Regions from separate parts of the Actinoplanes sp. NPDC051633 genome, predicted to be linked through region 3. Evidence: riboswitches for the same ligand, from Rfam matches in the RefSeq annotation. Region 3 holds a riboswitch; each other region holds the start of a gene.
What was found. Region 3 has a riboswitch for cyclic di-AMP ahead of AB0M20_RS01910 (hypothetical protein). Riboswitches for the same ligand answer to the same signal wherever they lie in the genome.
Positions count from the first base shown of each region.

Region 1: it holds a riboswitch for cyclic di-AMP, as region 3 does, so the genes downstream of both, AB0M20_RS02185 (NlpC/P60 family protein) here and AB0M20_RS01910 (hypothetical protein) in region 3, are expected to answer to the same signal.
Region 2: it holds a riboswitch for cyclic di-AMP, as region 3 does, so the genes downstream of both, AB0M20_RS11565 (C40 family peptidase) here and AB0M20_RS01910 (hypothetical protein) in region 3, are expected to answer to the same signal.
Region 4: it holds a riboswitch for cyclic di-AMP, as region 3 does, so the genes downstream of both, AB0M20_RS27815 (NlpC/P60 family protein) here and AB0M20_RS01910 (hypothetical protein) in region 3, are expected to answer to the same signal.

Region 1 covers NZ_JBFAZH010000016.1:1,241-9,204, forward strand. Annotated here, with positions in the region: gene AB0M20_RS02180 (sigma-70 family RNA polymerase sigma factor) at 419-1,420, shown strand; gene AB0M20_RS02185 (NlpC/P60 family protein) at 1,480-2,436, opposite strand; cyclic di-AMP (ydaO/yuaA leader) riboswitch at 2,450-2,595, opposite strand; gene AB0M20_RS02190 (DUF3817 domain-containing protein) at 2,736-3,056, opposite strand; gene AB0M20_RS02195 (hypothetical protein) at 3,069-3,467, opposite strand; gene AB0M20_RS02200 (DUF6158 family protein) at 3,546-3,782, shown strand; gene AB0M20_RS02205 (hypothetical protein) at 4,032-4,202, shown strand; gene AB0M20_RS02210 (hypothetical protein) at 4,239-4,442, shown strand; gene AB0M20_RS02215 (GAF and ANTAR domain-containing protein) at 4,668-5,375, shown strand; gene AB0M20_RS02220 (MDR family MFS transporter) at 5,450-7,270, opposite strand; gene AB0M20_RS02225 (MarR family transcriptional regulator) at 7,267-7,743, opposite strand; gene AB0M20_RS02230 (50S ribosomal protein L11 methyltransferase) at 7,781-7,964, opposite strand, start outside.
Region 2 covers NZ_JBFAZH010000148.1:1,991-9,954, reverse strand. Annotated here, with positions in the region: gene AB0M20_RS11575 (glutamine amidotransferase) at 1-317, opposite strand, end outside; gene AB0M20_RS11570 (MurT ligase domain-containing protein) at 307-1,527, opposite strand; cyclic di-AMP (ydaO/yuaA leader) riboswitch at 1,945-2,102, shown strand; gene AB0M20_RS11565 (C40 family peptidase) at 2,109-2,891, shown strand; gene mraZ (division/cell wall cluster transcriptional repressor MraZ) at 3,275-3,706, shown strand; gene rsmH (16S rRNA (cytosine(1402)-N(4))-methyltransferase RsmH) at 3,876-4,946, shown strand; partial or broken gene AB0M20_RS11550 (hypothetical protein) at 4,943-5,494, shown strand; gene AB0M20_RS11545 (penicillin-binding transpeptidase domain-containing protein) at 5,654-7,909, shown strand; gene AB0M20_RS11540 (UDP-N-acetylmuramoyl-L-alanyl-D-glutamate--2,6-diaminopimelate ligase) at 7,960-7,964, shown strand, end outside.
Region 3 covers NZ_JBFAZH010000013.1:16,042-24,005, forward strand. Annotated here, with positions in the region: gene AB0M20_RS01890 (hypothetical protein) at 1-714, shown strand, start outside; gene AB0M20_RS01895 (ATP-binding protein) at 763-1,278, shown strand; gene AB0M20_RS01900 (beta-phosphoglucomutase family hydrolase) at 1,357-2,097, shown strand; gene AB0M20_RS01905 (glycoside hydrolase family 65 protein) at 2,149-4,515, shown strand; gene AB0M20_RS01910 (hypothetical protein) at 4,581-5,600, opposite strand; cyclic di-AMP (ydaO/yuaA leader) riboswitch at 5,607-5,741, opposite strand; cyclic di-AMP (ydaO/yuaA leader) riboswitch at 5,995-6,130, shown strand; gene AB0M20_RS01915 (hypothetical protein) at 6,134-7,156, shown strand; gene AB0M20_RS01920 (ABC transporter ATP-binding protein) at 7,176-7,964, opposite strand, start outside.
Region 4 covers NZ_JBFAZH010000608.1:2-4,514, forward strand. Annotated here, with positions in the region: partial or broken gene AB0M20_RS27800 (cytochrome ubiquinol oxidase subunit I) at 1-549, opposite strand, end outside; gene AB0M20_RS27805 (BlaI/MecI/CopY family transcriptional regulator) at 624-968, shown strand; gene AB0M20_RS27810 (M56 family metallopeptidase) at 965-1,837, shown strand; cyclic di-AMP (ydaO/yuaA leader) riboswitch at 1,930-2,066, shown strand; gene AB0M20_RS27815 (NlpC/P60 family protein) at 2,081-3,064, shown strand; gene AB0M20_RS27820 (diguanylate cyclase) at 3,084-4,513, opposite strand, start outside.

The DNA.
Region 1 (7,964 bases), on a different contig from region 3:
GGTGACGGGGCCGTTTCGTGCAGAGATTGCATCAGGGCCCGCGGCAACCCGCCGATCTTGGGGCTGAACCCTCTTGGCTACTAGGCCGTACAGGGTAGTGACGAGCGTCGCAGGAGTGGTCGTGATGCCCGTCGCTGCGGCGGACGAGGGGTCGATGGTGTCATGAAGCGGGCGACGAGTATGCGACAGAACGCATCCGCCGGCGGGTGCGGCTCCGAATGACTATGCGATGGCGCTCTTCAGTAAGTATGCACCGGGCTCTCAGCGCACGCTCAGACATTCGTGACACTTTCGACTCACCAGCCGGAATCACTTCGGGACGCCATCTGTTGTGCATAGCGAAGTTCAGCAACGCAGACGTTCAGCACGCAGCGCAGTTCGGCATCGCAGGTTCTGCGGACGTTACGGGGAGGGACTGATGGACGCAGGTATCGCCCGTAACAGGGTTAGTGAAGGCAATGAGGGGACCGTGGACAGCGTGGAGAAGAACACCGTGATGCGGACCGATGAGGTCGCCGAGGAGCGCGACCTCGTTGGCGTGTATCTGCACGAGATCTCCCGGACACCTCTGCTGGATGCCGCCCGAGAGGTCGACCTCTCCAAGGCGATCGAGGCCGGCCTGTACGCCGAGCACCTGCTCGAGCAGACCGAGATCCGCCGGGGTGTCAGCCGGGAGGAGTTGGAGCGGCTGGTCACCGAGGGGCAGCGCGCGAAGGACCTGTTCATCCGCGCCAACCTGCGACTGGTCGTGTCGATCGCGCGTCGGTACGTACGTTCCGGCATGCCGATGCTCGACCTGATCCAGGAGGGCAACACCGGCCTGGTTCGCGCGGTCGAGAAGTTCGACTACGAGCGCGGCTACAAGTTCTCGACGTACGCGACGTGGTGGATCCGCCAGGCGATCAGCCGGGCGATCGCGCAGCAGGAGCGCACCGTGCGCCTGCCCGTGCACCTCGTCGAGGACGTCAACCGCATGCGCAACGTCACCCGCCAGCTCGTTCGCGAGCTCGGCGCCGACCCGGAGCCCGAGCAGATCGCCAAGGCGCTGGGCGTGACGGTGGAGCGTGTCAACGAGCTCACCCGCTGGGCGCAGGACACGGTGTCGCTGGACACCCCGGTCGGCGACGACGGCGACACCAACCTCGGTGACCTGGTCGCCGACGGTGACGCCCCCTCGCCCGAGGAGATCGTGCTGACCGCGCTGGAGCGGTCGCGCATCGAGGGTCTGCTCAACCACCTCGACGACCGGTCGGCCGGCATCATGCGGGCGCGGTATGGCCTCGAGGACGGCCGCGAGCACTCGCTCACCGAGGTCGCCTCCCGCTTCTCCCTCTCCCGCGAGCGGATCCGCCAGCTGGAGATCCAGGCGCTGGGCCGGCTGCGGGAGCTGGCGCGGGCCGAGGGCCTGCAGGCCGCGTAAGGTTTCGAGCACGAAAAAAGGGGCCGGGGTGACCCGGCCCTTTTTCGTGCGCTCGTCCGCTACTTGACCCGGCCGTATCCGTTCGGGGTCATGATGTTCATCGTGCGCTTCTTCACCGGCTCGCCGGCGTGTGAGGCGTCGATGATCTGTCCACCGCCGACATACAGCGCGACGTGGCCGTTGCTCCGGTAGAAGATCAGGTCACCTGGTCTCAGCTCGGACTTACTGATCCGCGCGGTGGCCGAGTATTGCGCGGCCGCGTTGTGCGGCAGCGATTTGCCGGCCTTGCGCCACGCCGCCGAGGTCAGCCCGGAGCAGTCGTAACCGTCCGGCCCGTCGGCGCCGTACTTGTACATGACGCCGATGGCGTTGTACGCGAACGAGACCGCCTTGCCGGCCGAACCCGCGATGGTCGGCACAGGACCGGTGTACTTGCTGCCCGACGAGGTCGGCTTGCCATACGCGGCGCTGCGCATGTCGTACAGCTTCTTGAGGTCGGCCTCGATCTTCTTCTTGCGGGCCGCCAGCTCGTTGACCTCGGCGGTCTGCTTGACCTGCGTCGCCTTGAGAGCCGCCTGCCGCGTCGTGAAGTTCTTCGTCGTGGCGGTGTAGTTGTCGATCTGCCGCTGCCTGCTGCGCGACATCTGATCGAGCACGCTCATCCGGTCGAGCAGGCTGCCCGGACCCTCCAGCACGACGTTGATCGTGCCGACGTCGCCGTTCTTGTACGCCGTCTTCGCGATGTTCTGCATCTCGACCTTGGCGGCGGCGAGGGCGACCTTGGCCGGGCCCAGGGACTGGACCAGCTTCTTTTCGTCCGCCTTGCTTTTGGCGAGACTGATCCGCATCGCGTTGTACGACTCGACGACGTCCTCGAGCTGGTCCGATGCCTTCTGGATCTTCTTGTTGACGTCGCTCGACGGTGCCGCTTGGGCGGCCGTCGCGGCCGTGCCGGTGATCGCCAGCGCCATCATGACGACGGCGAGCGTCCGGAACCTCGTACGGACGTGGGACAACGCTTTGTGGCCTTTCTTCCGCGTGTGCCGCCTACCGGGTTAGCTGACGGACTCGGGCTGGGAAGAAGAGCCCTACCGTCCGTTTTGTCACGGACGGATTCGCCCCGGAAACCTGGTTCCCCGGATCGGCCTGGGGGACCGACTCGGCGGCGTTGGGCCGGCGCCACCGGAGGGGAGTGGCTGCGGACCGATCCAACCGCATTAACTTATCGATGGATCACGGAAAGGCAAGGCTTTCTTAGAGTGACTTAAGCCAATGGCCGGTAAAGTCACCATGATCCAGATAGCGGCCAGTATTCCTACGCTTTCAGAGCGTCACTTTCGGCATTTCGAGCCCACCCGCGTGACACTTTTCGCTCCGCCCAGAAGGACAGGAATGGAATCGTGCCGGCCAGCATGATCAGCACCATCCTGGGCAGCGGCCAGCGCAGACGGCGGCCCAGGTCGAAGGTGGCCAGCACGTACAGGATGAAGAGGAAGCCGTGTGCCGGCCCGACGCCGGCGACCACCGCGTCGTTGTCCGCCAGGTACTTGAGCGGCATGCCGATCACGACCAGGACGATCAGCACCACGCCGACGATCCAGGCGATGATCCGATAGCGGGTCAGGGCTCCCTGCACGATGCACGTTCCTTATCTCTTGCCCGGGTAGTCGCCGGGGCGGGCGCCCGGGTGGGCGGCCAGCCAGGCGAGGTAGTCGTTGTAGGCCTCGAGCTCGGGGTCGTCGGGTTGCGCCACGGCTCGGCTGGGAACTCGGACCGGCCGGCCGACCTCGGCCTTCTCCGCCGTCGGCACGCCTCTGCGGGCCTTCTCCGCAGTCGGCACGCCCTTGCGGGCCAGCTGGACCTCACGCCACCACAGGAAGCCGACAAAGCCCGCGAAGACCGGCCACTGCACCGTGTATCCCCAGCTCAGTGCATTGCCACCGGCGGCTCGCGTGTATTGCCACCAGCCAAGGGCGAGGAAGGCGAGGATCAGAACGAGCGCGGCCACGTGGCGTGCGATCCACGCCGGGGTCCACAACCCTTTCATGCCTGTCAGCGTAGCCGCGCCGTTTCGGTGACCGCCTCGGCGGGCACGCTGTGCACCAGCAATCCATGGAGGTGTGTGATGACGGATCCCGATCTTGTCGTTTCGGAGACGGGCATCGACCCGGCCGGGCTGGGCGACGACGACCTGTTCCGCGAACTGGCCAGCCTGCACCGGACGAGGCTGCAGACACTGCGCCACGGCCCGGACGCGGCGCTCGACAACCATCTGCGCCGCACGGCCGAGCTGGAGACCGAATACATGGCGCGCTATCCCGGCCGCGAGGTCGACCCGTCGCGGCTCACCCAGGACTTCTAGCCGGAAAGCAATGCGCCGCCCCCGAGATCGGGGGCGGCGCGGATGTCGGTGCGCAGGTCGCCTCGCGGCGAAAGGCACAACACGGCTCCAGCCGAACGGTAGTCCGTGAAGGCAAAGGGTGAGGCCCGGGGACACTGGTCGCACCGACATCTGTTCTCAACCTTCGACCACCCGTCACGATTCCATGACCGGTTGTGACGCGGGCCACACCAACTGTTTGCGGGCGGGGCGCTCGGGTAGTCGGGCGGCATGACCCAGCAGGATCATCTTGAGGCGTTCGACGAGGACGAGACCGACGTCGACTTCGCCAACGAGCACCAGGACACCACCGTCGACTCGGACGTCTCCAGCGAGGGTGACGACGGCGAGCCGGAGAGCCCGGAGGGCTGGTCGGGCCTCGACCGCGACGGCCCACCCTGACGGATTACCGGGGGACAGGCCGGGTATCCGATCTTCATGAGCTTCCACGAGGGTGATGAGCGGGCCGAGCGGCGGGCGGCCGACCTGCTGCCGGAAGAGCGGGCGGCCGGCAGTGCCGATCCCGAGGCGCAGGCCGAGGCGATCCTCGAGGAGTCGGACGAACGCGAGGACAATCTCGGCTTAGCTCGGGAAAACCGCACCTCGGGAGAGACGGTCACACCCGCCGAAGGAACCCGATAGGGGCACAAACTTTCGTGTCTGCGCTGGACGTGGCAGGATCCTCGCGTGCCTGACCCTCGACGGAGCGCCGGGCGCGTCGTCCCTCGGCGAGCGCCGCAGATAGGCGGCGCGGCCGCTCCCAACCAGACACGCCGCACAGCTCAGGCCCGCAAGCCCGAGGTGGTCACCGGTCCCGCGTCCGCGGTGCCGGCTCAGCTTCTCGAACCTCTCGTGGATGGACCAGCCGTGCCCGTCGTCGTCGAGCCCGCGAGGCCGCATCCCGTCGAGATTGCCGGGCTGCTGCATGAGCTCTCTGAGCGGCTGCTGTCCACCGACGACCTGTCGCAGGCGTTGGATCGGCTCGCGGTCTTCGCGGTGGGAGCCGTGCCGGGCGCGGTGCGCTGCTCGATCGTCTCGATCACCGAGGGCGAGCCGCTGACGTTGACCGCCTCGGGCGGGGAGGGACGGCTCGTCGACGACTGCCAGTACCGGACCGGACAGGGACCGGGGCTGGACGCGGCGCGTACCCGCACGTTGGTCACCACGCAAGATCTGGTCACCGACCCGCGCTGGCCCGCTCTCGCGGAGTGCGCGCGGGACGAGGGCGTGCAGTCGGTGGCCGCGATCCCGCTCGACGTGCAACGGGAGTCGGTCGGGGCGTTGAGCCTGTTCGTGCGCGGACCCGACGGCGTCGCGCCCGAGCTGCTGCTCACCGCGATGGCGATCGTGAACCAGGCGGAGATCCTGCTGGGTGAGCTGGCCCGCCGGGCGGCCCTGAGCAAGGGAGCGACGGTGGACCGGGCGATCGGCGTGATCATCGCGCAGCGCGGGTGCGGGGTGCGCGAGGCCTACGACGTGCTGCAGGAGACCGCCCAGCGGCTCGGCCTGGATCGTCAGACGGTGGCGGAGAGGCTGATCGCCGCGGCGGCACGGACCCGAGAGCCCGGCCACTGAATCCGAAGGCCGCTGGAAGACGGCTGAGGGGATGCCGGCCGGTGGCCCGCATCCCCTCGTTCGTCACATCGCCGTCAGCTCGGTGGGTTGCCATCCTGGCCGGCCGGAACCCGGTCGGGATCCGCCCGGTGCGCACCGGCGGCCCTTCCGTTCGGCGTGCCGCCGTCTGAGCCGGCGACCGTGTTGTGCGGCGTGCCGGCGTCGGGGCCCGCGCCGACCTCGCCCGGGACTCCGTCGGAGTTCTCCGCGGCCAGCGCGTCCGCCGCCCGCTGCTGCTGCGCCGAACGCTGCGCAAGCGGGATCTCCGGCAGGAAGAAGACGATGATCAGGCCGATCACCATCACCGCCAGCGCCATCAGGAAGACGATCTGGATGCCGTCGGAGAAGCCCTCCTTGAACGGGTGCGCGACCACGTCGGAGAGGCGGCTCAAGAACGAGGTGTCGCTGAGCGCATCGCCGCCCTGCGCCTGCTGCAGCACCCGGGCCTGACTCGGGTCGGCGGCCAGTGCCTGCTGGAACTCCGGAGTGTTGCGCGCTGCGCCGAACGCATCGTTGATCTTGCCCGGCAGCACGTTGAACAGCACGGAGAGGAAGACCGCCGTGCCGAGCGTGCCGCCCATCGAGCGGAAGAACGCCACCGAGCTGGTCGCCACGCCGATCTCGCGGGGGCTCACCGCGTTCTGCACCGCGGTGATCATCGGCTGCATGTTGCCGCCCAGGCCGAGGCCCATCACCACCATGATCAGCATGACCCGCCACAGCGGGGTGTCGGCGCCGATCATGCTGAAGAGCCCGAGCGCCACCACCATCAGGACGCTGCCCACGATCGGGAAGATGCGATAGCGGCCGGTGCGGGCGATGAGCTGCCCGGCCAGGATCGAGCCGCCCATGATGCCGACCACGAAGGGGATCATTTGCAGGCCGGCCATGGTCGCAGACGAGCCCTTGACGATCTGCAGGTACAGCGGGACGGTCATCAGGCCGCCGAACATCGCCATGCCGAGGATCGTGCTGGACGCCGAGCTGACCGCGACCGTCCGGTTGCCGAAGAGCCGCAGCGGCAGCAACGCCTCCTCCTTGTACGCCCGCTCGACGAACACGAACGCCACCAGGCCGATCGCACCGATCACGAAGCAGGCGACCGACCGGCCGGACCCCCAGCCCCAGTCGCGGCCCTGCTCGGCCACGGTCAGCAGGGGCACCAGACCGATGATCAGCGTGAGCGCGCCGGGCCAGTCGATGCGGTGGTTGACCCGCGTGTGCGGCAGGTGCAGCACCCGGGCGACCACGATCATCGCCGCGATGCCGATCGGCACGTTGAGGTAGAAGACCCAGCGCCAGCCGTCGACCCAGAGCAGGGTGTCGGCGCCGGCGAAGAAACCGCCGAGGATCGGGCCGATCACGCTGGCGGTGCCGAAGACGGCCAGGAAGAAGCCCTGGTATTTGGCGCGCTCCCGGGGCGGGACGATATCGCCGATGATGGCCAGGGCCAGTGACATCAGGCCGCCCGCGCCGATGCCCTGGATGGCGCGGAAGGCGGCCAGCTCGTACATGCTCTGGGACAGGCCGCAGAGGATCGAGCCGACGATGAAGATGCCGATCGCGAAGAGGAAGAACGGCCGGCGTCCGTAGATGTCGGACAGCTTGCCGTACAGCGGCGTCGAGATCGTGGACGTGATCAGGAAGGCCGTGGTGGCCCAGGCCTGCAGGTCGAAGCCGTTCAGGTCGTCGGCGATGGTGCGCGTCGCGGTGGCCATGATGGTCTGGTCGAGGGCGGCCAGGAACATGCCCATCATCAGGCCGATCAGCACCGTGATGATCTGGCGGTGCGTGAAGTCGGCCGAGGGCTGGGCGGATGCCCCGCCTCGAGCCGGCGCGGTGGTTGTGTCGCTCACGCGTTCTCCCGTGATGTGGCGGCCGAGTCACTGCGCAGGAGCGCCTCGACGGAGCTGTTGAAATCGGCGAACAGGGCGGCGAACTGCTCGACCCGCTCCGGCGGCCAGTCCGCGAGGGCCCGGCTCAGCAGTGCGTGCCGTGCGTCCGCCATCCGTGCGCAGGCGGCCAGGCCGGCCTCGGTGACCGCCAGGCGCGAGGCCCGGCCGTCCGCGGGGTCGGCCTCGCGGCGCGCCAGGCCGGCCTTGACGAGCTGCGCCGCCTGCCGGCTGACCGTCGACGGGTCGGCCTGTTTGACCTCAGCGAGGTCGGTGACCCGCATCGGTCCCATATGCCGCAACGGGAACAGCAGCATCAGTGCGGAGAACTCGGCGCCGAGATCTCCGACGTTGAGCATGCCTTTGGCCCGTGCGCCCAGGCGGGTGAATCGCACAAGTTCCCCGGCCAGACGACCGGCGGCGCCCTGCTCTGTCACTGCTGTCCTCGTGGGTCGGCCTTCAGATGCGTGTAGCCTACAAGTGGTTGTTTGCTGAACGCATTGTGTTTCGCATCTCCCACACGATCGTGGTCAGCCGTTGCGTCGACTCCAGCGCGGGCGGGACCGGCACGTCGTACTCGGCCGTGCGGTCGAAGAGCCGCTCCGGGAAATACCCCCGCCCCGGGTCGCCAACCAGGATGCGAGCGCCCGATCGCCGG
Region 2 (7,964 bases), on a different contig from region 3:
AAGAAGGAGTGACCGAACAGCTGATAACCGGCGCATACCGCCAAAACGGCCGCGCCCTGGGCCACTGCCTTGTGCACGCCGCCGTCGGTGATCAGTCGCTCGGCGGCCAGTGCCTGCGGACCGTCCTCGCCGCCGCCGATCAGGTAGATGTCGGCGGTCGTGGGCATCGGCTGGTCGGAGCGCACCTCGATGGTCTCGGCCGGGATGCCGCGCAGGGCCGCCCGGTGCGCCAGGATCAGCATGTTGCCCCGGTCACCGTAGGTCGACAGCAGATCCGGGTAGATCCAGACGACCCGGAGGGTGCTTTCAGTTGACACGGTCCAACTCCGCTCGGATGTCCTGGAACGCGGTGTAGTTCGCGATCACCTCGAGCCGCCCGGGGGGTGTCTCCCGGACCGCTTCGGTGAAGGTACGTACGTGACGGAAGGGCACACCGTTCACTTCGAGGCGCACCGCGAGGTCGTACGCGCGGTCACCGGTGATCAGCACTGACCGGCCGCGCAACGGGGAGAAGTCGACGTCGTAGAGCCAGGACGTGTCGAAGCCGTCGGGGTCGCGGGCGTTGATGGAGAGCAGGGTCGGCGCCTCGTCCGCCATGTCGAAGGCCTCGAGCCAGCTCGCCGGGTTCTTCGCCAGCAGCAGCCGGATGTTGCGGCCGTCGCGCTCGACCTGGGCGTAGCGGCCGGCGACGGAGGTCACCGCGGCCAGCCGGGGGACACCTTCCACGGCGCGGACCCCGAACTCGGCCGCGACCGCGAGTGCGGTGGCCGCGTTGCCGAGGTTGACCGTGCCGGGGAGCTGGAGCTTGACCAGGTGCCAGTCGCCGTTCGGGTCGAGCACGCCGTCGTCCTCGACGGTCCACTGCGCCGCCGGGCGGCGCAGCGGGCACCCCGTGCAGCGCCAGTCGCCGCCGACGCGCTCGATCGGCGAGCCGCACTCGGGGCAGACCCAGGAGTCGTCGTGCCAGCGCTGGCCGGCGCTGAACCAGGTGACGTGCGGGCTGGCGATCGCGGCCCAGACGACCATCGGGTCGTCCGCGTTGGCCACCACGCGGATGTCAGGGTGGTCGGCGAGCGCGGTCCGCCACTTCTGCGCCATCATCGCCACCTCCTGCGCCCGGTCGAGCTGATCGCGGCTCAGATTGAGCAACGCCACCGCGCGGGGAGTGGTTTCGTCGATCACCCGGTCGAGATAGTGCTCGTCCACTTCGAGCACCGCGAACGGGGTGGCGCCGGCCTTGGCCAGCGCCGAGGTGTGCCCGGTGGGCATGTTGGCGCCGAAGGAGTTGGTGGCCACCGGCCCGAGCACGCCCAGCGCGGCCGCCGTCAGCCGGGTGGTGGTCGTCTTGCCGTTGGTGCCCGACACCAGGGCGATCGCCCGCCCGGCCGCCAGGTTGCGCAGCAGGTCGGGGTCGATCTTCAGCCCGATCCAGCCGCCGATCACCGAGCCGTCGCCGCGGCCGGCCGCGCGGGAGAGCGCCGCCGCGGTCCGCGAGACGGAGCTCGCCACCTTTGCCCGTAGGGGCATCTTCCCGTCCGTCACGGACGCGACAGTACCGGAACCGGACATCGCGTCGAGTTGCCGGAATCGGTGGGTGGCGGCCTCGTCCGTCCGGCCGATCGCATCCTGGCCGGTAAAAGGGTTTAGGGCCGTGAACAGGGGACTTCCCACCGTCCATGATCATCTCATCACGCAGAATTTGTGTGGCGTGACTCACCCGTAACCTTCGACGCTTCGTGATCACGTCTGTGCGCAACGCATTGGCATTTGTCTCGGGTCGGTCACAAACCGGACACTGTCCATTGTGCCAACTACACAGAGTCACCGCTCACGCTCTGCAACCGTACGGGAATTCGGGTAGCAAGGTCTGGCCGGAGAGCAACCGCTCCCCGGTCGTGCGCACCCGGATCACGCCGAGCCCTGCCCCGGTCCGGGACCACGACCCGAGAACACGTACCGAACAAAGGCACCAGGGGGCAGGGACGGGGGACCCGGATTTACGGTCCGAACCGAGGACCTTGGGGTGAAGCCGCGACAAGCGGCCGGGCAACCTTCCCGCCCGAACCCGACAGCTAACCTCGCAGGCGTGCCGGAGGGACATCTCTACCGTGCACGGAAGCAGTATCAGCCGGCGCCGCAAGCTCAGCACCGGCACCATCGCGCTGTCCCTGGGTCTCAGCCTCTGCGCCGGTCAGCTCGTGGCCACGCAGCCGGCAGCGGCCGCCACACCCGTCGTGGCCGCGGCCGCGGCGAGGACGGTCGCGAAGGTCAAGATGACCAGCAACACGCGGACCATCCTGTACGGCAACACGGTCAAGCTGACCGCGAAGGTGACCCACCCGAAGACGGGCAAGGCTGTCACCGCCGGCCGGGTGGCCCTGCAGGTCTACCGCAAGGGCAAGTGGAGCACGTGGCAGACCAAGGGGTCCCGCAACTTCATCGCCAAGCCGCTGACCACCGCCTCGCTCCGCTTCAAGTTCCTGGGCGGCGGCGGCCTCTACGCGGGCATCAGCAACGGCATCAAGGTCACCGTCAAGAACAACGGCACCAAGGTGGTCAACGAGGCCGCGAAGCACAAGGGCGCGCTGTACCTGTTCGGTGCCGCGGGTCCCAAGCGCTTCGACTGCTCCGGCTTCACCATGTACGTCTACAAGAAGACGACTGGGCGCAAGCTGCCGCACAAGGCGAATTTGCAGCAGAGGTACGGAAAGGCCGTCAGCAAGAGCAAGAAGCAGGTCGGTGACCTGATCATCACCCGCTCCGGCTCGTACGGGTACCACGCCGCCATCTACGCCGGCGGCGGCAAGGTCTGGGACTCGCCGCACTCCGGTGCGCGGGTGTCCAAGCGCAAGATGTTCAGCAGTAACTACGTGGTGCGCCGCCTGATCTGAGGCAGCAGCACGGCAGCAACACGGCAACGGCGGGGCGTGTGTCCGAGGTTCTCGGATGCGCGCCCCGCCGTCGTCGTGTTCCCTCCATTTTCCTCCCCGGGTCGTCCGAACGGCCTCTCAAGCATGATCAAAAACGTGATTTCCTGCCCGCCTGGGCGTCATGTCGGGAAACGGACCGGCTGGGGTGCCAGAATCCCCTCCACTGGCACTCCACCTCGCTGAGCTGGCAATTCATCCGCGAATCCGTTTCAAGGACGCCGCCATTCCGGTTGCGAGTGGAGGGAAGTGGAGTAGAGTGGAGCGCAGTGGCAGGGGGGACCTGCCGGCCCAGCATCGACTCGGCGGACCGCGAACCGCCGGCAGGGGCGTAGGGGGGATGGCCGATGTTTCTCGGCACGCACACCCCACGCCTCGACGACAAGGGGCGGCTGATCCTTCCGGCGAAGTTCCGGGACGAGCTGGCGGGAGGTGTCGTGATCACCAAGGGGCAGGAGCGTTGCCTGTACGTGTTCCCGATGCCGGAGTTCCAGCGCATCGCGGGGCAGCTGCGCGAGCAGCCGGTCACCCACAAGGCCGCCCGGGCCTACAGCCGGGTGTTCTTCGCCAGCGCGCACGACGAGGTTCCCGACAAGCAGGGCCGGGTCACGATCCCGGCGCACCTGCGTGAGTATGCGGCCCTCAACCGTGAGCTGGTGGTGATCGGCGCGAGCACGCGGGTGGAGATCTGGGACAAGCAGTCCTGGGACGAGTACCTCTCGGCGAGCGAGGACGACTTCGCGGACATCGAAGAGGGGGTGCTGCCCGGGGGACTGTGACGGCGTCACTGCCCGTCCGTACTGCGAGATCTCCAGCCGCTTGCGTTCCTGGCGCCTCTTCCCCGGCGCCAGGCGCGGCGCCCGCCGGCAGCGGGCACGAGCGGATGGGGATCTGGCGGTACGGATTCGACGTCCGGATCGGACCGGGTGACGCAGGAGAGCCTGGCGACTGGGGGTCGACATGGGGGAGCCACGGGGCACGCATGTGCCGGTGCTGCTCGAGCGTTGTCTCGAGCTGCTCGCTCCCGCGCTGGAGCTCCCGCTCGCCGTACACGTGGATTTCACCTTGGGTCTCGGCGGCCACGCCGAGGCGGTGCTCGAGCGCTTCCCGGACGTCGTCCTCATCGGACTCGACCGGGATCCGGAGGCTCTGGAGCACTCCCGCCGGCGGCTGGAACGCTTCGGCGACCGGGTGCACCTGGTGCACGCGGTCTACGACGAGCTTCCGTCGGTGCTCGAGAGCCTGGGCCTCGAGAACACGGGCCACGGGCGGTTCCACAGTGGCCTGTTCGACCTGGGTGTGTCGTCGTTGCAACTGGATGAGCCCGACCGGGGGTTCGCCTACGCGCAGGACGCGCCTCTGGACATGCGGATGGACCAGTCGCGGGGGAGCACGGCCGAGGAGGTCGTGAACGGCTACGAGCCGGGCGATCTGGTCCGGGTGCTGCGGACGTACGGCGAGGAGAAGTTCGCCTCGCGGATCGTGTCGGCCATCGTCCGCGAGCGGGAGAAGGGACGCATCACGTCCACGGCCCGGCTCGCGGAGCTGGTCAAGGACGCGATCCCGGCCGCCGCGCGACGAACGGGTGGAAATCCCGCGAAAAGAACGTTTCAGGCGCTACGCATTGAGGTAAATGGCGAACTCGCCGCACTCGAGTCTGCGGTTCCGACTGCTTTGGACTCGTTGGCCCCGAACGGGCGCCTTGTGGTGATGAGCTACCAATCGTTGGAAGACCGGATCGTCAAGCGCGCCATCGCCGCGAGGGCGCGCAGCACCGGGCCGATCGACCTGCCGGTCGAGCTGCCCGGGACGGGTCCGCAGCTTCGCCTGCTGACAAAGGGGTCGGAGCAGGCGAGCGCGGCGGAGGTGGAAGCGAACCCGCGAGCGGCCTCGGTGAGGCTGCGAGCGGTGGAACGACTCGACGACGGGGCCGCCCGCGAACGGCCTCGCATGTCGACAACGCACGGGGGACGAGGGCGGTTACGCCCGGGGGAACGCCAGGAGGGGGAGGGACGATGAGCGAGCGTACGTACGCGCCGCGGTCGGGGGGCCGGACCGCGGAGAAGCGCAGCAGCGAGGCGCGCACCACCGAAACACGCACCACCGACACGCCGCGTCGCACGGGGGGTGCCGACGCCCGGGGGGTGCGCCGGAGCCCGGCCGTGACGGCGCCGACCCAGGGGACGGCCGCGCTGCGGCTGGACACCGCGGTCACCGAGCCGGTGCGCACCACGAGGCCGGCGCTGCGGGTGGCGCCGCCGGCGCCGATCCGGGCGCCGCGGGCACCGTTCATCGCGGTGGTCATCGCGATCGTGCTGGCCGGTGTGCTGGGCATCCTGCTGATCAACACGAAGACGATGGAGAACTCCTTCGAGTTGAGCACGCTGCAGGACGAGCAGGTCAAGCTCGACAAGCAGCAGCAGCAGCTGGAGAACCAGCTGGCCGGGTACGAGAGCGTGGGCAGCCTGGACGCCGCGGCCAAGCGGTACGGCCTGGTCAAGGGCGAGCCGGCCTACATCCGGCTGCCGGACGGCAAGATCATCGGCGTGCCGAAGCCGGGCCAGGGCGAGCCGGCGATCACCGCGCAGGACGGCGCGGCACCGGCCGGGTCGGCGCAGGCCGGGTCGGCGCAGGCCGGGTCGACGCAGCAGGGCGCGGCGACGCAGGGTGCGGCCCCGCAGGGCGGCAACACCGGCGCGGCCGCGCCCGGCACGGGGCAGTAAGCCGTGTCGCCGAGAGCCGAGGAACCACCGCGCCGGGGCCAGCCGCCCCGGCGCGGTGCGTCCCGTGACGTTCCGCCGGAGGACGAGGGTGCCCGGCGCGGTTTCGGCGGCATCGGCGAGGCCCGGGCGTACACGCCGCGGGGACGCACCGTCGCCGAGCGCGACCAGCGCACCCGGTCGCCGCGGGCCGGGCGGACCACCGATCCGTTCCGGCCGGCGTTGCAGGTGCTCGACGGGGGAAAGCCGGCGCCGCCGCGCAAGCGGCAGCCGGCCGAGGAGCCCGAGGCCGCCCCGCAACGGACCCCCGAGCCACCGAGGCGGGGGCCGGCCAAGAAGGTCACGGCAGCGAAGCGGGAGCCTGCGACCAGGGACAAGCAGAACGGCCGGGTCCGGGCGGGGGCGGGCGGTACGCGTACCCGGATGGCGCCGGAACCACGCCGTGTCGCCGGCAGCCGGCCGGCCAAGAGCGCCCCGCCGCGCAGACGGCCCGCGCCCGCCGTCCCGGCCGAGCCGCCGCGCCTGGCCAACAGCGCGCGCCGGCTCAGGCTCGGCACCGTGCTGGCGCTCGCCCTCTTCGCGACCATCGGCGTGCGGCTGGTCGTGCTGCAGGTGGTCGAGTCGCCGGAGTCGCTGCAGCGGCTGCTGCGGCAGCGCCAGGACCGGCTCACCGAGGTGCTGCTGCCGGCGCCGCGCGGCAGCATCCTGGACAGCGGCGGCGAGGTGCTCGCGCACAGCGTCGAGGCGCGGTACATCTACGCCGACCCCGAGCTGGTGCAGAAGCCGGCGGAGGTCGCGGCCAAGCTGTCCCCGCTGCTGGGCGTCGCACCGTCCAAGCTCACCCAGCTGATGGCCCGCAAGCAGCGTCCGGGCGGTGGCGCCGTGCGGTTCGTCTACCTGGCCCGCGGCGTGGACGTGGCGGTGGCCGACCGGATCGCCGCGATGAACCTGCCGGGCATCCGCGAGGACCGCGACGAGCGGCGCGACGTGCCGGGCGCCGACCTGGCGGCGAACCTGATCGGCTTCACCGGCGAGGACCACACCGGGCTCGAGGGTCTGGAGGCGCGCTACGACGAGCTGCTGCGCGGCACCGACGGCAAGCGGGTCTACGAGACCGGGCGGGGCCAGCTCGACAAGGAGATCCCCGGCGGCTACCACAAGCTGACCCCGGCCTCGCCGGGCACGTCGCTGCAGCTGACCATCGACCGCGACCTGCAGTTCGAGGTGCAGCGGATCCTCGGTGAGCGGATGGAGGACGTGGACGCCACGGTCGGCGGCGCGGTGGTGCTGGATGTCAAGACCGGCGAGGTGCTGGCGCAGGCCAGCTACCCGGCGTACGACGCGCAGAAGCCGTTCGACTACAAGCCGGTCAACCGCGAGGACGTGGTGACCAGCGTGATCACCGACCCGGGTTCGACGCACAAGGCGTTCATCTTCGGCGCGGCGCTGCAGGAGGGGCTGGTCAGGCCCGACTCGGTGCTGACCATCGGCCCGGCGCTGGAGCGTGGCGGATATACCTTCTCGGACACGCACCGGCAGAAGAAGGGCACCAAGATGACGATGGCGGGGCTGCTCGCCTACTCGTCGAACGTCGGCACGATCCTGATCGCGGACAAGCTCGGCAAGCAGCGCGTCTACGAGTACCAGCAGAAGTTCGGGCTGGGCCGGGCCACCGGCGAGGGCATGCCGGGCGAGGCCGAGGGCAAGCTGCTGCCGCCGGACGAGTGGAGCGGCTCGGCGGCCGGGTCGATCCCGATCGGCCACAGCGTCGACGCCACCCTCATCCAGATGGCGGCCGGCTACGCCACCATCGCCAACAACGGCACGTATGTGCAGCCGCACCTGATCAAGGCGACCATCCCCTACCAGGGCCCGGCGGTTCCGGCTCCGGCGCCGGCCACCCACCAGGTGCTGCGGCCGGAGGTGGCGGCGCAGCTGCGGCTGCTGATGGAGGCGGTGGTCGACAGCAAGGGCGGCACGGGTACGCAGGCGCGCGTCGACGGCTGGCGGATCGCGGGCAAGACGGGTACGGGCAAGCGGCTGATCGACGGCCAGTACACCAAGCACAACGCGGGGTCGTTCATCGGCATGGCGCCGGCGGACAACCCGCGGTACGTGATCGCGGTGTTCGCCGACGTGCCGACCGGCACCGGCGGTGACGTGGCGGCGCCCGCCTTCGCCGAGATGATGCGCACCACGCTGCTGCACTACAAGGTGCCGCCGTCGGGCACCAATCCGCCGAAGTTCAAGATCTTTCCCTGAGGCCATGGCGTTCGCAGGGGTTCGCGGAACACCGGGTAGGGTCTGACGCCGTGCC
Region 3 (7,964 bases):
ACGTCGGCGGTCAAACTGCCGCTGCTCTTCCTCGTCACGCTGGCCGTCTGCCTGCCGACGCTCTACCTGTTCAACCTGGTCTTCGGCGCACGCCTGTCGGTGCGGCAGTCGCTGGCGCTGGTGTCGGTCGCGCTGACCGTGACCGCCATGCTGGCGCTCACCTTCGCGCCGATCAGCCTGTTCTTCCGGATCACCGCCCCGGACTACGCCTTCTTCAAGCTGCTGAACGTGGCGATCCTCGGCCTGTCCGCGCTGATCGGACTGCGCTTCCTGACCGGCGGCATGCGGGTGCTCAACGAGCACGGCCTGCTGGGACCGAAGGCGGATTCCATCGCGCCGGTCAGCCCGGCCGTGCCGGCGCCGGCTCCGGCGGGTGCGCCCGTGCCCGTGCCGGCCGGTGCGCCCGCTGCCGGCGCCTCCGCTCCGGGTCCGGCCGTTCCCGCGGCCGTGGGCAACGGTCAGCCGATGCACGGCGTGCCGCTGGGCGCGCACCTCCCGGTGCGGCAGCCGCATGCCCCGATGGTCCGCCAGCCGGGCAAGCCGAGCATGACGCTGCTGTACGTGTGGATCTTCCTGTTCGGCTTCGTGGGCACCCAGCTCGCGTGGACCCTGCGGCCGTTCTTCGGCAGCCCCGGCATGAAGTTCAGCCTCTACCGCGAGATCGACGGCAACTTCTACGCGGAGATCTTCCGGACCCTCGCTCATCTCTTCTAAAGCGTGACGGCTGCCCTCGGGGCGGGCAGCCGCGTAGGCTGCTCGTCGGTGGACGAGACATTCGGACCGAGCCGGGGCCGTGATGCGTTGCGTCCGGCTCCGGTCCGGCTTCCGGAGGCCGGCGACGCGGGCGGCACCCTGTTGGATCGTGTCTTCGAGCGCCAGGACATCACGCGGGTGCGGCACGCCGTCCAGGGCCTGCTGGCCGCGTCCGGATTCGCCGGTGACCGGCTCCAGGGCTTCGTGCTGGCGGTCAACGAGATCATCACCAACGCGGTGCTGCACGCCGGCGGGCGCGGGCGGGTGGTGCTGCGCCCGGAAGGTCACTCGATCTGGTGCACCGTCACCGATTCCGGCCCGGGCATCCCGGCACGCTACCTGCACCCGCCGGAGATTCCGGAGGCGTTCGAGGTCGGCGGGCGGGGCATCTGGCTGGCGTACCGGTTGTGCGACGAGGTCACGATGGCGACCGGCCCGATCGGCACGACCATCGGGCTGCGCATGTCACGGCCCGCCGGCCGCGCGGCATCCGGCCTGGTCAACGGCCTGTCGACCGGCGGCTGATACCGTACCGGCGGCCGATGGGACGTGGGGTACCCCCGTTGCGGAGTATCCACGAGCGGGGACGACTACATTGGGGCCGTGCTCGGGCTTCCTCCTCAGGTGACCGCCTGCCTTTTCGACCTTGACGGCGTGCTGACGCAAACCGCCCTGGTCCATAACGCGGCGTGGAAACAGACGTTCGACCAGTTCCTGCAGTCCTGGTCGCAGGAGCACGGGCAGCCGTACGTGCCGTTCGACTCCGGCGCCGACTACCACGAGTACGTCGACGGCCGGCAGCGCGCGGACGGCGTACGCACCTTCCTGACCTCGCGGGGCATCACCCTGCCCGAGGGCACCCCGGACGACGCCCCCGACGCCCACACCGTGAACGGCATCGGGAACCGGAAGAACATCCTCGTCCTGCAGAAGATCAAAGAGGGCGCGGTGCAGGTCTACCCCGGATCGGTGGACTACCTGCGCGCGGCGAAGGAGGCCGGCCTGCGCCGTGCCGTCGTCTCCGCCAGCGCCAACTGCAAGGACGTCCTCGAGGCCGCCGGCATCGCCGACCTCCTCGAGGTGCGGGTCGACGGCGTCGTCGCCCGTGAGCGCAAACTGCCGGGCAAACCCGCGCCGGACACCTTCCTCTACGGTGCCGAGCTGCTCGACACCCCGCGGGAGAACTGCGTCGTCTTCGAGGACGCGCTGGCCGGTGTGGCCGCGGGGCGGGCGGGCGACTTCGGGTTCGTCGTCGGCGTCGATCGGGTCGGGCAGGCGGACGCGTTGAGGACGAACGGTGCCGACATCGTCGTCCAGGATCTGTCCGAACTCCTGACGCGATGAACGCGTAGTTCCGCCCAGACTTTCTCCTTCAGTTCATCGAGAGGCACCACCGTGATCCGTGAACGGGCGTACCCCGTCGACCCTTGGCACATCCGGGAGACCCGGCTGGACCTGGACCTGCTGGCTCAGTCCGAATCGGTCTTCGCCCTCGCCAACGGTCACATCGGCCTACGCGGCAACCTGGACGAGGGCGAGCCGCACGGCCTGCCGGGCACGTATCTGAACTCGTTCTACGAGCTGCGCCCGCTGCCGTACGCCGAGGCCGGTTACGGCTTCCCCGAGTCCGGCCAGACCATGGTCAACGTCACCAACGCCAAGCTGATGCGGCTGCTGGTGGACGACGAGCCGTTCGATGTGCGGTACGGCGACCTGCGCAACCACGAGCGCAGCCTGGACATGCGGGCCGGCACGCTGGAGCGCACCGCGGAGTGGGTGTCGCCCTCCGGCCAGGCGATCCGGATCCGCAGTGTGCGGCTGGTGTCGTTCACCCAGCGCGCGGTCGTCGCGATCCTCTACGAGGTCGAGCCGCTGAACGAGAGCGCCCGGCTGATCCTGCAGTCCGAGCTGGTCGCCAACGAGCAGTTGCCGCCGACCAGCAAGGACCCCCGGGTGGCCGCGGTGCTGGACCACCCGCTGCAGGCCGAGGAGATGCTCGAGCAGAAGTCCGGCGGCCTGCTGGTGCACCGCACCAAGGCCAGCGACCTGCGCATGGCCGCGGCGATGGAACACCTGGTGGAGACGCCGGGCCGGCACGCCATCACCACCGAGGGACACCCCGACTGGCTGCGCACCACGGTCGCCTGCAAGCTCGAGCCGGGGCAGAAACTGCGCGTGGTGAAGCTGGCCGCGTACGGCTGGTCCAGCCACCGCTCGCTGCCCGCCGTCCGTGACCAGGTCGGCGGCGCGCTGGCCAGTGCCCGGCTGGATGGCTGGGAGGGCCTGGTGGACGCCCAGCGGGAGTATCTGGACGCGTTCTGGGACCACTCCGACGTGCAGGTCGAGGGCGACCCGGAGGTGCAGCAGGCGGTCCGCTTCGGCCTGTTCCACACGCTGCAGGCCGGCGCCCGGGCCGAGCAGCGCCCGATCGGCTCCAAGGGCCTCACCGGCCCGGGGTACGACGGCCACACGTTCTGGGACTCCGAGACCTTCGTGCTGCCGGCGCTGACCTACACCCAGCCCGGTGCGGCCGCCGACGTGCTGCGCTGGCGGCACTCCACGCTGGACCTGGCCCGGGAGCGCGCGCAGACCCTCGGGCTGCAGGGCGCCGCCTTCCCGTGGCGGACCATCCGCGGCCAGGAGTGCTCGGCGTACTGGCCGGCGGGCACCGCGGGCTTCCACATCGGCGCGGACATCGCGGACGCGGTGCGGCGCTACGTGCAGGCCACCGGCGACTTCGAGTTCGAGCGCGAGATCGGCCTGGAGCTGCTGGTGGAGACCGCCCGGCTGTGGCGGTCGCTGGGCCACCACGACCGGCACGGGCGCTTCCACATCGACGGCGTCACCGGCCCGGACGAGTACACCGCCGTGGTGGACGACAACATCTACACCAACCTGATGGCGCAGCAGAACATGTTCGCGGCGGCCGAGGCGGCGAAGCGTCACCCGGACGTGGCTCGCAAGCTGGGCGTGGACGACGAGGAGACGGCCTCCTGGCGGGACGCCGCGGCGTCGGTGCACATCCCGTACGACCGGGAGCTGGGCGTGCACCAGCAGTCGCAGGGCTTCACCCGGCTGCAGGAGTGGGACTTCGAGAACACTCCGCCCGAGGCGTACCCGCTGCTGTTGAACTACCCGTATTTCGACCTGTACCGCAAGCAGGTGGTCAAGCAGGCCGACCTGGTGATGGCGATGTACGTGCGCGGCGACGCGTTCACGCCGGAGGAGAAGGCGCGCAACTTCGCCTACTACGACGCGCGCACGGTCCGCGACTCGTCGCTGTCCGCCTGCATCCAGGCGGTGCTCGCGGCCGAGGTCGGCTTCCTCGAGCTGGCCCACGACTATCTGGGCGAGGCCGCCCTGATGGACCTGCACGACCTGCACCAGAACGCGCGGGACGGCGTGCACGTGGCGTCGCTGGCCGGCTCCTGGATCGCTCTCGTCGCGGGCCTGGGCGGCATGCGTGACTTCAACGGTCAGCTGTCCTTCGCGCCGCGGCTGCCCAGCCGGATCACCAAGCTGGAGTTCTCGCTGCTCTGGCGCGGTCTGCGGCTGCGGGTCACGGTCTCGGCGGGCGACGTCACGTACTCGCTGCGCAACGGGCAGGGTTCCGCACGCCTGGTGCTGCTGCACCACGGCAAGGAGATCGAGGTGACCCAGGGCAAGTCGATCACCGTGCCGATCGCGCCGGCGCCGCCGACCGGGCCCGCACCCGAGCAGCCGGCCGGCCGTGCGCCGGTCCGCCGCGCGAGCAACATCTGAGCGGAACGAGAAACCCCGGTCTCCTCGCGGAGGCCGGGGGTTCTGTTTCTCGTCTGCCGGGGCGCTTACAACATGCTGACGTGCACGTGGTCGGTGTGGGCGCTGGCGCCGCGGTAGGACTTCCAGCCCGTCGCCGGGAGCCAGATCTGCCTGAACCAGATCACATAGAGAATGCCCAGCCGGTCCGCGTTGCGGACCAGGAACGCCATCAGGTTGTTGCCGTACTGCTTCATATCCTTGTTGTGCGCGGCCGAGAATCCGCTTTTCTGCAGCGACCAGTCGCAGGCCCGGCCCTTGGGGTGCTCGAACGGTCCGCCGTTGCGATGGCAGCCGACGAAGCGATCGAACCCGGCCTTTTTCACCTCTTTGTACATGTGCAGAGTGCGCGCGGTGATGCACCCGCCAGTGGTGGGGTCGGACACGTTGCAACCCTCCGGCGAGAAGCCGCCGTCGGAGTTGCGGGGCGCGGGGGCCGCCCGGCGCGACGTGGCCGTCACGAAGCCGCCGGTCAGGCTTTCGCCACCGACCAGGGCGAGGGCCTTCTCCGCGGCCTGCTTCTGCTTCTGCATCAGGTTGAGGTTGGCCTGCTGTGCCTTGACCTCCTGGTCGAGCCGCGCCTTGTTGCGCGCCACCTCGTCGATGGCCTCGTTGAACTCGCGCAGCTTCTCGCCGTTGAGCGCGTTCATCTCCTCGAGGGACAACGCCCGGTCGAGGAAGTCACCGGAGCCGCGGCTGTTCAGCAGGAAGCCGGCGGTGGAGATGCCGCCGGTGCGGTAACGCTGCACCGCGACCTTGCCGGCCACCGGCAGCAGCGCGTCGCGCTTCGCCTCGGCCGCGCGCACCTGCACGGCGAGGTTGAGCTGCGTCTTCGTCGACTTGGCGACCGCGGCCTTGGCCTGCAGGTAGCGCCGGCCGGTGGAGTCGAGCACCTCGTTGAGGAGGGGATTGTCGTCGCCGTCGTCAGCTGTGGACGACGAGTCGCCGGGCTCGGCGCTCGCCGGGGACGCGGGAGCGACGACCGACAGGGTCACAGCGACGAGCGGTGCCAGGGCGAGGATCAGCCACCGGCGAGGGCTTGCCGTCATGCATGTTCCTTCCGTGTGGTCCACCGACCGGGTTAGCTGACGGGTTCGGGATGGAAGCGATCCCTACCGCTTTGCAGCGGATGCACCCCAGTGGAACTCGGGTCCCCGGCTCGTCTCGCGACGATTGAGTGGTGGCCCGCCGGCGCCTTGGGGGCGGCGCCTCCTGGCAATGGCCGGACGCGAGCTTACCCGACGAAAGGCCGGTCTTCAGCACTGTCGAAGTGGACAAAAGCCTTAGCTAAGAAAGGCGTCTGTGCGTAACCTCACATCAATGTGAGTCGTTGCCTTCTCTCCGTAGTGGAATCACTGAAGGTGTTTGAAATATCGCGCTCAGTGCTACGGGTGGCGAATCTGGAATTCGTCGGTATCGTTCGTTCCGGTCTCCGTTAGGTAACGGAGACCGCCGCCTAATCGTCACAGACGAGCCGGGGACCCAAATCCCAGGTAGTGGGGTGAATCCGCGTCAGCGGTAGGGATCACTTCCATCCCGAACCCGTCAGCTAACCCGGTCGGCGGCCGAGGGAAGGACGGCAATGAGGCAGAACTCTGTCCGGAGATGGTTGGCCGGCGCGCTCGCGGTGCTGGTGGCGACGGCCGGGCTGGCGGTTGTCACGGGTACGGCCGCGACGGCCGCGCCGGGCGACAACGGCGACGACGGCGAGGGCGGCAAGAAGTCGCTGATCGAGCAGGTCGAGGACGCGTCCAAGGGCTTCGTCGAGGCCAAGGAGGCGCTGGCCAAGTCCAAGAAGCGCCAGGCGCAGCTGGTCGCCCTGCTGAAGCAGGTCGAGACCCAGCTGGGCCCGCGGCAGGCCGCGCTCGACGAGATCGCGCAGCAGAGCTACCGCACCGGCCGGCTCGGGCCGATGAAGGCGGTGCTGAGCGCCGAGTCGACGGGCAGCCTGCTGGACCGCGCCGAGACGCTGGAGACCATCGCGGTCAAGCAGGACCGGGCGGTGCGTGACCTCAAGGAGTCGCGCGACACCCGGCTGCGGGCGAAGGCCGCGGTCGACCTGGAGATCGCGAACCAGCAGAAACAGCTGACCGCCATGGCCAAGCGCAAGGCCCAGGCCGAGAACGCCCTGAAGGCGGCCGGCCAGGGCCAGGACACCGGGTCACCGGGTGGCAGCAGCAGCGGCGGCAGCAAGAAGGCCAAGCCGGGCGGCAACCTGAACGGCGGCTGCACGGTGAACGACCCGACCAGCGGTGGCTGCATCACACCGCGGCTGCTGCACGCCATGAACCAGGCCAAGTCGGCCGGCTTCGACCACTACGTGCACTGCTGGCGCGAGCAGAACAGCGGCGAGCACCCGAAGGGCCGGGCGTGCGACTTCGCCGCCGACAAGGGTGGTTTCGGCGGCGACGCGACGGGCAGCAGCAGGACCTACGGCAACAACCTGGCGAACTACTTCATCGGCAACTCGGGGACGCTGGGTGTGCTGTACGTGATCTGGTACCGCCGGATCTGGCTGCCCAGCAGCGGGTGGAAGTCGTACTCGGGCGCCGGCGGCGATCCCTCCAGCGACCACACCAACCACGTGCATCTATCGGTGAAGTGACCGGCGAGGGAGTGCGAGCCTACTTACGCATGTAGGACTCGTACTCCTTCAGCACGTCCTCGGTCGGGCCGTCGGCCCGGATCACCCCGGACTCCAGCCAGATGCTGCGCTCGCAGGTCGAGCGGATGGACGCCTCGCTGTGGCTGACCAGGAAGACCGTGCCCGCCTCGGCGCGCAGCTCGCGGACCCGCTCCTCGCTGCGCCGGCGGAATTTCGCGTCGCCGGTGGCCAGCGCCTCGTCGATCAGCAGCACGTCGTGCTTCTTGGCCGCCGCGATCGCGAACCGCAGGCGAGCCGCCATGCCGGACGAGTACGTCTTCATCGGCAGCGAGCTGAAGTCACCCCGCTCGTTGATGCCGGAGAAGTCGATGATGCTCTGCGTCTTCTCCCGGACCTCGCCCGGTGACATGCCCATCGCCAGGCAGCCGAGCGCCACGTTGCGTTCGCCGGGCAGCTCGTTCATCAGCGCCGCGTTGACGCCCAGCAGCGACGGCTGCCCGGCGGCGTAGATCGAGCCGCGCTCGGCCGGCAGCAGCCCGGCGATCGCCCGCAGCAGCGTCGACTTGCCGGACCCGTTGCTGCCGACCAGCCCGACCGCCTCCCCGCGGTACGCGACGAAGCTGATCCCCTTGATCGCGTGCACCTCGCGGATCTGGGCCGACTTGGTGCGCGTGACCAGTCGCTTGAAGCTGGCCAGCGGGCTGCTGGGTCCACCGCCCGAGCCGTAGATGCGGTAGACGATGTGCGCGTCGTCCACGATGACCGTGGGCACCCGCGTGTCGGTGGGGTCCAGCACCACGGCCGGACT
Region 4 (4,513 bases), on a different contig from region 3:
GAAGGCGGCCAGGTTGACCTTGTTGGTCAGCAGCTCGGTGAACGAGGTGAGATGCGCGCGCCCGGTCGCCGGGTCGAGCTCGTACGCGACGGGGTTCTGCATGAACGAGTTGGCGGCCAGGATGATGAACGCCGACAGCAGTGTCCCGATCGCCACCACGACGATCGTCGCCAGGTGCAGCATCCGCGGCAGCCGGTCCCAGCCGAAATACCACAGCGCGAGGAACGTCGCCTCGAGGAAGAACGCGAGCATCCCCTCGATGGCCAGCGTCGGGCCGAAGACGTCGCCGTAGAAGCGGGCGAACGCGCTCCATCCCATGCCGAACTGGAACTCCTGCACCAGCCCGGTCACGACGCCGACGGCGAAGGTGATGATCAACAACTTCCCGGTCAGCTTCGTCAGGAACAGCAACCGATCCTGACGGGTACGCAGCCACGCGATCTGCAGCCCGGCCGCGATCGCCGCCAGGCTGATCGACAGCGGCACGAAGAAGTAGTGGTAGATCGTGACGACGGCGAACTGCAGCCGGGTCAGGTCGAGCACGTCCATGCGAGGCTCCCCTACGACGTCCTGTAGTAGATACTACGTCGCGTAGTACGACGTCGTGCAGTAGACTGGCTCACATGGCGCTGGGAGACCTGGAACGCGAGGTCATGACGCAGTTGTGGGCGGCGGGGGAGCCGCTCACGGTGCGGCAGGTCCACGAGCGGCTGAGCGGGCGCGGCCTTGCCTACACGACGGTGATGACCGTGCTCGACCGGCTGGCGAAGAAGTCCGTGGTGGTGCAGGAGAAGGACGGCCGGGCCTACCGGTACGCGCCGGCGCAGACCCGTGAGCAGATGACCGCGAGCCTCATGCTGGACGCCCTGAGCGACACGCCCGATCAGGACGCGGCTCTGGCGTACTTCGTCGGTCAGCTCCCGCCGGACGCCATCGCCGCCGCCATCGAGGCCGCGAAAAAGGCGTGACCGCGCTGCTGCTCGGCGCGCTCGGGCTGACCCTGTCGCTGGTCGTGCCCGGCGCGCTGGCCGGCGCCCGCTGGCCGGACCGCGCGCCCGCCGCCGCGGTGCTGCTCTGGCAGGCGATCACCCTGGCCGGCGTGCTGTGCGCGCTCGGCGTGGTGCTCGCCGGGCCGGAGGAGCTGGTCCGCGCCGCGGGCAGCGGCCGCCGGGTCGCGGTGGCCGTGCTGGTCGCCGCCCTGGCCGTGGCCGCGCTGATCGTCGTCCGGCTGCTGGTGTCCCTCGCCGGGGTGATGTGGCGGTCCCGCGCCAGGCGCGCCCGGCACCGGCTGCTGGTGGATCTGCTGGATCGGGCCGAGCAGCGCGCCGGCCTCGATGTGGACAATCTCCGGATCCTGGACGGCGCCCAGCCGCTCGCCTACTGCGTCGCGGGCCGGGAGCCTCGCGTCGTGCTCACCGGTGGCGCTCTCGACGTGCTCGACGACGCGCAGGTCGCCGCCGTCATCGCGCACGAGCAGGCCCACCTGCGGCACCGCCACGAGCTGGTCCGCGAGTCGTTCACCGCGTTCTACAAGGCGGTGCCGCGGCCGCTGCGGTCGCGGGCGCCGCTGGACGCGGTCAACCTGCTGCTCGAGATGGTGGCCGACGACGCGGCGGCCGCCCGCGTCGGCCCGCGAACGGTGCGCGGGGCCCTGGAACGACTGAGCGACGGGGGAGACGGCCGCGGCCGGCGACTCGACCGGCTCGCCGGGGCGATGACGACCTCGCCCGCGCTGACCGCCGTCGTCGTGGTCGTCGCCGTCGCCCTGCTGGTGCTCCCGACCGTGGTGGTCGTGGTGCCGTGGCTCAGTGCGGCCGTCAGCAGATGGCCACTGTAAGTCACTCCCGGGCGTCGAGTTTCCGATCAACCCCTTTGCTAGTACGGTGGTGCCCGGCCTGACAGCCCCCATCGCCCACCCCCGGGCGACCTGTCCGGCCACCGCCCAATCACGTTGAGTGAGCCGGGGACCCACGAAGTCCCATGGGGTGAAGCCGCGAGGTCTGCGGCCGGGAGCGCTTCCCTTCCGAACCCGTCAGCTAACCCGGTCGGCGGCCGAGGGAAGAAAGGGATACGCCCTAACGTGAGCCGCGCAGCCCGTCGCCTGCTCTGCGTTCTTGCCGCCGTCGCGGCCACCATCGTCGTCCCCGTCGCCCCGGCGCAGGCCGTGCCTTCAGTGCCTTCGCCCGGCAGCGTCGAGGACCAGATCGACCAGCAGTGGAACAAGCTGGAGCCGGTCATCGAGCAGTACAACAACGTGCACAACAAGCTGGTCGCCAACCGCCGGCAGCAGGCGGCCCTCCAGAAGCGCCTGACCCCGCTCGAGGTGGAGGTCAACGTCGCCATGGCGCAGGTGCGGGGCCTGGCCGCGGACGCGTACAAGCAGGGGTCGCCCGGAGCCGTCAAGGCCTTGATCATGACCGGCGACCCGGGTGGGCTGACCGACAAGCTGATGTTCCTGGACCAGTACGCGAAGCACCAGCGGGCCGAGGTCAAGGACGTCTCCGACCTGCGCGACAAGCTGGCCTCCGACAAGGCCGACCTGGACACGCTGACCGCGACGCTGGCCACCCAGGACACCGCGCTGGCCCGCAGCAAGGCCTCGATCGAGAAGAAGATCGCCGACCTGCAGAAGCTCCGGGTCCAGGCGTACGGCGACGCCGGACAGGACGACGGCCCGCTGCGCACCGGCCCCTGCCCGGTCACCTACACCAACGACAAGGGCGGCCGGGCCGCGCAGAAGGCGTGCTCGCTGATCGGCAAGCCGTACGTGTTCGGCGCCGAGGGCCCCGGCGGCTACGACTGCTCCGGCCTGACCAAGACCGCGTGGGCCGCCGTCGGCGTGCACCTCGAGCACTACACGAGGGATCAGTGGGGTCAGGGCCGGGCGATCGGCAAGGCCGACCTGCAACCCGGCGACCTGGTCTTCTACTATCCGGGCAGCCTGCACCACGTCGCCCTCTACATCGGCGGTGGCAAGGTCGTGCACGCCCCGCACACCGGCGACCACGTGCGCATGGCGTCCATCGACCGGGGGCCGATCGCGGGCTACCGGCGACCGGGCTGACGGATCACGGGCTGACCGGTCAGTAGTTGAGCCAGGGCGCGTCGAGGTCCTCCTCGACGTACAGCTCGTAACCGTTGCGGGTGCGGCGCTTCGACCGGTACATCGCCGCGTCCGCGTGGCGCAGCATGGTCTTCGCGTCGGTGCCGCCGGGGAAGGCCATCGCCACGCCGATGCTGCAGCCCACGTCGAGGCGCAGGCCGGCGACCGAGCTGTTGCGCTCGATGCCCTCGATGATGCGGGAGGCCACGGCCATCGCCTCGTCCGCGCCGCCGACCCGGGTGAGCACCACGCCGAACTCGTCGCCGCCCAGCCGGCCCACCGTGTCGGTGTCGCGGACGGTCCGGCGCACCACGTCCGCGATGGCGTTCAGCAGGCGGTCGCCCACCTCGTGCCCGTACGTGTCGTTGACCAGCTTGAAGCCGTCCAGATCCAGGAAGAGGAACCCGACCGGGTGCTGGTAGCGGGTGCCGTGGGCGAGGGCGCGCTCCAGGTCGCGGGTCAGCGTCGGCCCGTTGGCCAGCCCGGTGAGGCTGTCGTGCGCGGCGGCGTGCGCGATCCGGTCCTGTACCGCCCGGCGCTCGGTGATGTCCCGGTGGTGCCCGACCACGGCGTGCACCTGGGGGTGCGACAGCATGTTGCGCAGGATGACCTCGTGCCAGTGCCAGGCGCCGTCGGCGTGCCGGAACCGCATCTCGGCGGTGTGCTCGACGCTGTCGTCGGCGGCCAGCACCCGCTCGTGCAGCTCGGCATCGGCCAGCAGATCGTCCGGGTGCACGTACTCCCGGAGCCGCTTGCCGGCCACGTCGTTCGGGAAATAGCCCATCACCTGGGCGATGGCCTGGCTGGCGTAGGTGACCGTGCCGTTCGCCTCCGACATGGTGATCACCTCGGAGCCGTCCCGCAGCAGCGCCCGCAACCGCTCCTCGCCGGCCCGCAGCGCGGCCTCGGCCCGCTCCCGCTGCTCGGTGGAGTGCCCGATCACGCGGGCGGTCGTCAGCGTGCCCAGAGCGATCAGCATGGAGACGCCGTGGCCCTGGGGCAGGGGCAGGTAGCTTTCCAGGAGCCCGGTCATGAAGGCCAGCTCGCCGAGCCCGATGGAGACGGCGCTGCTGACGGCGAGCGGCTTCCACGACCGGGAGCCGTCCGCCCTGAGGTACAGCGTGAAGATGTGCAGGTGCGCGACCGCGAGCAGCGCGCCCCACCCGACCATGTACATGACGGCGGTGGTCAGCAGCACGTGCACGGCGATCCGGAGCCACAGCCGGCCGCCCGGCCGGCCGCCGGAGACCCACCGCTGCACACCGGACTGCTGCCAGGCGGCGCCGGCCACCAGGGCCACGGCGATCCACCACAGCGGCGTGTTGCCGGACAGCCCGAACTGGCGCAGGACGACGATGACGACCAGCGCGGCGAGCGGTTCCAGGCCATCCCGGCCGAACCGCTCCACCA